DNA from 2 places in the Delftia sp. GW456-R20 genome. Region 2 is predicted to be linked to the other one. Evidence: riboswitches for the same ligand, from Rfam matches in the RefSeq annotation. Region 2 holds a riboswitch; the other holds the start of a gene.

Region 1 (4,319 bases), on a different contig from region 2:
GCAACGGAAATGGCCGAGCCCTTGTTATTGCCGTAATTTCCATTCCATATCGCGGAGTTGATTGTGCTATTGGCAAAGAATACGTTTTGTGCGCCTTGATGAATCTCCGCGTACAGCTCGCAGTTGAACGGCGTCCCCTCTCCCGCAGGGGTTGGCGCCACATTCACCAGACCGACGCGATCAATGATGACATTGTTTGCTGAGGAGCCAACGACGAATACCGCTTCGCCACAGGTCATGTTGGGCGAATTGGTGAGAGTGATATTCTTCCCACCAAGATAAAAGGTTTCCCAGGCGGAGTCCGCCCAGTTCTGGACTTGTATGACTCCCCCGAAATCGATGGTCAATGAGCCCGTGCCGGCTGGCACGGTGCCTTTGAGCCAGTACCAGGCACCACCGGCACCAGTGGTGGTGCCCGTATCGCCGCCGCTGATCATCTGGGTTTGACCACAGGCATTGGTGGCTCCCGTCACGGCGCCGGACTGGGCTCCGCTGACGAATGTGTTGGCACAGCGCACGTAAACCGTCTGATTGTCGACATACGGATGGAGGTTTCCGGCCGCATCCTTGGATGTCCCACTCTGTATGGTTCGTACCGACGTAGTCAGTGTCGGCGCAAAGACGATGGAAACATCGGCACTCGGATCCAGCGTTTGCAGCGTGTAGTTGGCTGCCTGAATGGCCGCTCGCAGCGTACATGCGCCAGCAAAGGTGCCTCCCAGCGTGCTGACACAGGTGGTTGGTGTCGTTGCATTGGCATTGGGAGCGTCGCTGTTGTCGGTGACCGTGAAGACGACGGTCGCCGCCAGTGCCGTGGATGAGATACCCGCGCATGAAAGCAGCAGCAAAGAGAAAAGGCACTTCGCTGCACGCCACTTGCGAAAAAATGCCGAACCAGGCAGGCGATTGAGAGCATGCATGATATTCCCCGTTTTCTCAAGGAGATATGACAGGAAAATGATTTTCCCAATGGCAATGGCCATCAGTTGTACCCAGCGCATTTGCATCGCCGTACCTCGAATAGTTCTATTTGAATCACGAGCTCACAACTCACCTTGCAGCCGGTGAGTTTGGAAGCAAAATGTTTCGCGCAGATCCTGCGCGTCAATCAAAAAGGTGGATTTCCATCAACGTTTGCGAGCTGCTCCGCTGCCCATTGAGCCGAACACGCTTTCAGTCGGGTTTGCGACGCAAATCATTCCTCCCTCCACAAACCATATTCACCGTGCTTGTATTTTTTCAGTGCCGGGCCAGTTTCCATGGACCTGCACCTGTGCAACGGTAAGTCGCCTATCAGACATATACACAACCCATGGTTAACCCATGCAGGTCCAATCGACCAGAACATGCACTGACAAACCACTGCACACATCGATAGGCTAAATCATGTTTTTTTCTATTTCAATAGTTTTTTTACATGAAATCGGAGACTCATACCAGCGCTACGAGGGAGGCGCTTGAGCGATCTAGGGAATACCCTGAATCAGCCACACCACATACAGGTAGTAACTGGTGGTATCCCCAGTACGACTGGAACCGGCTGCGCAAGCCACATAGAATCGCCGCTGCAGGAGAGCAGGCGGGCACCACGGTGCCGAGCCTCACCGAAGGCGCAAACTCCCATACACGCTCAGGTTCCGTACTGCAAACACAACATGCCGTCTGGAGAGCCGCCGCACGCAATATGCGGCGCACCGAAGGAGCAAGCCCCGTTCCCATGGACGGCGGTGAATCTCTCAGGTTCCAAGGACAGGGGGAGCGGCAGCTGCGTCACGACGGACGCCGGCTGCTTGCTATTGAATCCATAGCTACCAGCTTCCGCGTGACCGGCACATGCCTTTGAAAGGGCATTGTCATGCGCGTCATCGTTCTCGGAGCCGGCCTGATCGGCACCGCCTCGGCCTACTATCTGCAATCTCTCGGTCATGAAGTGACCGTCATCGACCGCCAGGCTGCGCCCGGCGCCGAAACCAGCTTTGCCAACGGCGGGCAGATCTCGGTCAGCCATGCCGAACCCTGGGCCAACCCCGGCGCACCGCTGAAGTTGCTGGGCTGGCTGGGCCGGCAGGACGCCCCCCTGCTGTTCCGCCTGCGCGCCGACATGCGCCAGTGGCTCTGGGGCCTGTCCTTCCTGCGCAACTGCACGCCCGCGCGCACGCGCCACAACATCCGGCAGATCGTTCGCCTGGGCACCTACAGCCGCGAGGCCCTGCAGCAGCTGCGATCGGACACCGGCATCCAGTACGAGCAGCGCATGCAGGGCATCCTGCACTTCTACACGAACGCCCGCGAGTTCGAGGGCGCTCTCAAGCCCACCGAGCAGATGCAGGCCCTGGGCTGCGACCGCCGCCTGATCGACGCCGACGAGGCCGTGCGCCTGGAGCCGGCCCTGGCCCATGTGCGCGGGCAGATAGCGGGCGCCACCTATACGGCCGAGGATGAATCGGGCGACGCCAACCTCTTCACGCGCGAGCTGGCACGCATTGCCACCACCACGGGCGTGCAGTTCCGCCACGGCCACCACGTCATGGCGCTGCGCACCACGGGTGCGGGCGCCAGCCGCCATATCGACCATGTGGAGGTGACCAATGCCGACGGCCGCTACGAACGCATCCAGGGCGACGCCTATGTGCTGGCCATGGGCTCGTTCAGCCCGCTGCTGGCCCAGCCGCTGGGGCTGCACCTGCCCATCTACCCGGCAAAGGGCTACTCCGTGACCCTGCCGGTGCTGGACCCCGCCAAGGCCTACCAGGTCAGCCTCACGGACGATGAGTTCAAGCTGGTGTTCTCGCGCTACACCGGCGCGCAGGGCGACCGCCTGCGCATTGCCGGCACGGCCGAGTTCAACGGCTACGACCGCAACCTGGACCCCGTGCGCTGCGAGGCCATCGTGCGGCGCGTGCAGCAGCTGTTCCCCGGCGCCGGCGATACCGGGCGCGCCCAGTTCTGGAGCGGCCTGCGCCCCGCCACGCCCAGCAATGTGCCGCTGATCGGGCGCTCGCCCATCGCCAACCTGTTCCTGAACACCGGCCACGGCACGCTGGGCTGGACCCATGCCTGCGGCTCCGGCATGGCGCTGGCCGACCTGGTCAGCGGCAGGCAGCCGGCCGTGGATTTCGATTTTCTGGGGGCTGCAGCCATGGACCCGGATCGCAGCGCAGGCACGGTGCGCCCGCGCGCGGTCTGAGGTGCAGACGGTGTGTACCGTGTCTACGGCGTGTACGATGCCTAGGCAGTGAACACCGTCAACACCCCGGCGAAGCGGTGCAGGCGGGCGTCCATGATCTCGGCTTCGGCGACGAAGCCGATCAATGGCACATCGCCCAGTGCGTGGCGCAGGGTGCGCAGTTCGGCATCGGGGCCGCCGAACAGGCCGCCGCCGCGGCCCCGGCAACTGATGTAGATGGCGCCACGGATGCGGGGCTGTGCCTCGCCTTCGGGCGCCGCCTCCTCGGGCTCCGCCGCATCGCGCAGCGCAGCGCCCAGTTGCAGCAGTTCCTGGCGCGCGACCTGGGCCTGGCGGCGGCAGAAGATCACCGAATGCCCGGCCTCCACGGCCGATGACAGGGCCACGCCCTGGCGCAGCGGGTCCAGCCCGACCAGGGTCAGCACCTGGGCCTCTTCGGTGAGCACGCCGTGGGCCATGCCCCGGCCCGGCGGCGCAATGGCCGCCAGCGTGCTGCGCACCGTGGTCAGCGCGGGCTGCCAGTCGCTGCCTTCCAGCTCCACGCCCAGCAGTTGCAGCAGGCGCTGCAAGGCCGGATCTCCATTGAGCCCGGTGACCAGGGCGCCGCGCGCCTCGGTGATCTCCAGGCCCTCGCCCAGCGGCACGCAGCCCTGGGCCATGCCCGTGATGCAGGGCACGCCCGCACCGAAGGCCACGCCCGAGAAGCCTCCACTGAAAATGCCGCGCGCATCCGCATGCTGCGCATGCAGGTCCTCGGTGCGGCAGGCGATCTGCACGCCCTCCACGCCATCGTCCCCGTCATCGCCCACGCCGCCGAACAGCAGGCCGGACTCGGTGCGCTCGGACAGCTCGTACAGCAACTCGGCCAGCTCGGGCTGGCCGCCTCCGGCATGGACCAGGGCCGAATGGGCCGTGAACCCGGCCTCGCCGCCCGGCGCATGCAAGGGCGCCAGGCCCGAATACAGGCGGTAGTGCGCCGCCGGCACATCGAGCAGCATCACCGCGAGCGCGGAACCGGACAGGTATTCATGGGACATGGCCAGCACGCCACCGGCCGAGCAGCCAGCCCAGTCCGCCACATGGGGCAAGGCCCTGGCCAGATGCTGCAGCAGCGGCCTTGCATGGGCGGCAT
Region 2 (4,319 bases):
GTACCAGCCGTGCGCCAGGGCGCGGGTGTTGGCGTCGGGGCGGTTGAGGTAGCCGGCCATCATGCAGGGGCCGCGCACCAGGATCTCGCCCACCTCGCCGGGCAGGCAGGCCTCGGCCGGATCGGTGGGGGCGTTGTCTTCGCGCAGGCGCGCCACGATGAGGTCATGGCCCATGGAGGGCAGCCCCGCCGAGCCCGCGTGCGAGAGTTGCTCGCGCGGCAGGAGGATGGACATGCAAGGTCCCATCTCGGTGGTGCCGTAGACCTGGACCAGGTCGCTGCCGACCTTGCGTGTCCATTCGCGGATCAGGTGCGGCGCCATGGAGGCGCCGCCGTACTCCACCAGCCGCAGCGCGGGCGCCTGCTCGGGCGAGGCGATGGGGTCGGCCAGCAGCATGGTGACCATGGTGGGCGCCGCGAAGAAGAAGCTCACGCGCTCTTCGCGGATCAGGCGCCAGGCCTCGGTCACGTCAAAGCGGCGCAGCAACACCTGGGTGGCCCCGGCCTGCAGGCGCGGCAAAAAGCTGGTGTGCAGCTCGGCCGTGTGGTTGAGCGGCGCCATGGCCAGGCCCACGTCGTCGCGCGTGAACTGCATGGTCTGGTGCATGAGGGCGTTGTGCGCCAGCTTGCTGCGGTGCGTATGCAGCACGCCCTTGGGCCGGCCCGTGGTGCCGCTGGTGTACATGAGGATGCAGGGGTCGCTCTCGCGCACATGGGCCTGGGGCGGCGCGCTGCTGCGGCCCCTGGCCAGGGCGGACAGGCGCTGCGTGGCCCAGACCGGCAGCGGGTCGGCCGGGGCATCGTCGGCAAAGATCCAGTGCTCGATGCCCGTGCCAATGCCGCCGCCTTCGGCCTTGAGCAGGGCCTGGGCGCGTGCGGCCACCTCGCCGCCCTCGTGCTCGAACACCAGGGCGCGCGCAGCACCGTCCTTGAGGATGAAGGCCAGCTCCTGCGCCGCCAGCCGGTAGTTGATGGGATTGAAGATGGCGCCCAGGCGCGCGGCCGCCAGCATGGTGAAGACAAAGGCCGGCGTGTTGTAGAGAAAGGCCGCGACCACGTCGCCATGGCCTATGCCCAGCTCGGCCAGGCCGTGGGCGTGGCGGTTGACTTCGGCATCGAGCTGGGCGTAGGTCCAGGCGCGGCGCTCGCCGCCCTCCCAAGCGACCAGTGCTTCCTTGTTCGGCAGGTAACGTGCCGGCCAGGCCAATGTGTCTCCCAGCGTCTGCTGCATGTGCGCTTCTTCCTTCTCGCTCACGAGATTTCATATATCGATGCATCTCAATGTAGGAGATTTTTTAGACAGTTATGCAATTTGCAAATGCATCCATGCAGGCAAGCGCATGGAACGGCAGTCGGCCCGCGGAAATCCCGAAGCCGCGCGGACGCTGGCCGCAGCTAGAATGCGCCGGTCAGGAGAGAGTGCCCGCCCGGCCGCAATGGTCACAGGCAGCGGCACCGCCGAAGGCGCAGGGTTCGCCCCGAACGCTCAGGCAAAAGGACTGGCACCGCCTGCCGCCACGGCCGCAGGCGTTCCTAGCTGGAGAGAGATGCAGGGCACGGCGGTGTGCCCCATCCACCGAAGGAGCAAGCCCCACGCATGGAAGGTGCGGGTGAATCTCTCAGGTAAAGCGGACAGCAGGGCAGGACATCCCGGGATTCCGGGATGGCGTTGTGCCTTGCCCCTTGCCGAAAAGAGAGTCCCTCCTTGACCGCTGCCTCCACCACCGATCTGCTCAAGACCCCGCTGTTCGACCTGCACCAGGAACTGGGCGCGCGCATGGTGCCGTTTGCCGGCTACTCCATGCCCGTGCAATACCCGCAGGGGCTGATGGCCGAGCATCTGCACACGCGCGAGGCGGCAGGCCTGTTCGATGTCTCGCACATGGGCCAGATCAGCCTGCGCGGCCCGGATGCCGACGCGGCGCTGGAATCGCTGCTGCCCATGGACGTGCTGGGCCTGGGCGAACACCGCCAGCGCTACGGCCTGCTGCTCAACGACGCGGGCGGCATTCTGGACGACCTGATGTTCGTGCGCCGCGAGGACGACCTGTTCCTGATCGTCAACGGCGCCTGCAAGCACGAAGACCTGGCGCACATCCAGGCCCGCATCGGCCAGCGCTGTGAAATCGAGCCCCAGTTCGACCGGGGCCTGCTGGCGCTGCAGGGCCCGCAGGCAGCAGCCGCCATGGAGCGCCTGCTGCCCGACACGGCCGGGCTGGTGTTCATGACGGGCGGCCACTTCGACTGGGAAGGCGCCGAGCTGTACATCACGCGCAGCGGCTATACCGGCGAGGACGGCTTCGAGATCTCCCTGCCCGCCAGCCACGCCGAGGCCTTTGCCCGTGCCCTGCTGGCCCAGCCCGAAGTCAGGCCCGTGGGCCTGGGCGCGCGCAATTCGCTGCGCCTGGAAGCCGGCCTGTGCCTGTACGGCAACGATCTGGACACGACCACCACCCCGGCCGAGGCCGCCCTGAACTGGGCCGTGCAGAAGGTCCGCCGCATTGGTGGCGAGCGCGAAGGCGGCTTTCCCGGCGCGGCCACCGTGCTGGCCCAGCTGCAGTCGCCCGAGCTGCTCACGCGCAAGCGCGTGGGCCTGGTGGCCCTGGAGCGCGTGCCCGTGCGCGAAGGCACGGAGCTGCTGGATGCCAGCGGCCGCAAGGTCGGCCAGGTCACCAGCGGCCTGCTGTCGCCCACGCTGAACCAGCCCGTGGCACTGGCCTATGTGGAGCCGGGCAGCGCCGCCATCGGCACCACGCTGCAGGCCATGGTGCGCGGCAAGGCCGTGCCCATGCAGGTGCAGGCCACGCCCTTCGTGGCGCCCCGCTATCACCGCGGTTGAGGACAGCCTGCGCGCTTGGCGTGGATCGAGTTCGGCGGATTCGTTTTTCCTGCCATCGCATGCCGCTACAGTGCGCACTGACCTTTCTCAAACCGCCTTTCACAGGTTTCTTTTTCAGTTTCTATCGGAGCAAGCCATGAGCATCCAGTATTCCAAGGACCACGAATGGATCAACGCCGCCAACCCTGACGCGGCCATCGTCGGCATCACCCTCCACGCGCAGGATGCGCTGGGCGACGTGGTGTTCGTCGATCTGCCCGCCGTGGGCACCAGCTTCAACCAGGGCGATGTGGCCGGCGTGGTCGAGTCCGTCAAGGCCGCCGCCGATGTCTACATGCCCGTCAGCGGCGAGATCGTCGAAGTCAACGAAGCCCTGCGCGACGACCCCTCCCTGGCCAACAGCGACCCGCTGGGCGAAGGCTGGTTCTTCAAGGTCAAGCTCAGCGACGCAGGCCAGCTGGCCGCGCTGCTCGACGAAGCCGCCTACACGGCCTTCGCACAGAGCAACTGACGCCACTTTCCAGCCAGGACGGGCGCCAGGGCCCGCCCTGGCGCTTTTCAGCTTTTGAGACAGGTCCCTCCATGCTGATGTCCTCCACCCAGCCCCTTGCCGCCCTCGAGAACGCCACCGAATTCGTGGCCCGCCATATCGGCATTGCGCCCGAAGACGAGGCCCACATGCTCAGCGCCATTGGCGCGGCATCGCGCGATGCGCTGATCGACGCCATCGTCCCGCCCTCCATCCGGCGCCACCAGCCCATGGCGCTGCCGCCGGCGGCCACCGAGGCACAGGCGCTGGCCGAGCTCAAGGCGCTGGCAGGCCGCAACCAACTGCTCAAAAGCTTCATCGGCCAGGGCTACTACGGCACGCACACGCCCGGCGTCATCCTGCGCAACATTCTGGAGAACCCCGCCTGGTACACGGCCTACACGCCCTACCAGGCCGAGATCTCGCAAGGCCGCATGGAGGCCCTGGTCAACTTCCAGACCATGGTCTGCGACCTGACGGCCATGCCGATTGCCAACGCCTCCATGCTGGACGAGGCCACGGCGGCCGCCGAGGCCATGACGCTGGCCAAGCGCTCCGTCAAAAGCAAGAGCAACCGTTTCGTGGTGGCCGGCGATGCCCATCCCCAGACCATCGAAGTCATCCAGACGCGCGCCGCGCCGCTGGGCATCGAGGTGCTGCTGGCCAACTCGCTGGAAGAATGGAACCAGCTGATGGAGGGCGACTACTTCGCCGTGCTGGCCCAGTACCCCGCCACCAGCGGCCGCATTGACGATCTGCGCGCCGACGTGGACAAGGCCCATGGCAAGCAGGCCGCCTTCATCGTGGCCACCGACCTGCTGGCGCTGACCCTGATCACGCCGCCCGGCGAATGGGGCGCCGACATCGTGGTGGGCACCACCCAGCGCTTTGGCATGCCCATGGGCGCGGGCGGCCCGCACGCCGCCTTCATGGCCTGCCGCGACGAGTTCAA

The links. Region 2 has a riboswitch for glycine ahead of gcvT (glycine cleavage system aminomethyltransferase GcvT). Riboswitches for the same ligand answer to the same signal wherever they lie in the genome.
Region 1: another riboswitch for glycine. It lies ahead of A4F85_RS21540 (D-amino acid dehydrogenase); the one in region 2 lies ahead of gcvT (glycine cleavage system aminomethyltransferase GcvT).

What each region holds. Positions count from the first base shown of each region.
Region 1 covers NZ_LWCN01000004.1:3,630,863-3,635,181, forward strand. Annotated here, with positions in the region: gene A4F85_RS21535 (beta strand repeat-containing protein) at 1-1,001, opposite strand, end outside; glycine riboswitch at 1,653-1,763, shown strand; gene A4F85_RS21540 (D-amino acid dehydrogenase) at 1,856-3,187, shown strand; gene A4F85_RS21545 (FIST signal transduction protein) at 3,229-4,319, opposite strand, start outside.
Region 2 covers NZ_LWCN01000003.1:320,965-325,283, forward strand. Annotated here, with positions in the region: gene A4F85_RS02800 (fatty acid--CoA ligase) at 1-1,230, opposite strand, end outside; glycine riboswitch at 1,400-1,511, shown strand; glycine riboswitch at 1,527-1,645, shown strand; gene gcvT (glycine cleavage system aminomethyltransferase GcvT) at 1,705-2,838, shown strand; gene gcvH (glycine cleavage system protein GcvH) at 2,975-3,349, shown strand; gene gcvP (aminomethyl-transferring glycine dehydrogenase) at 3,421-4,319, shown strand, end outside.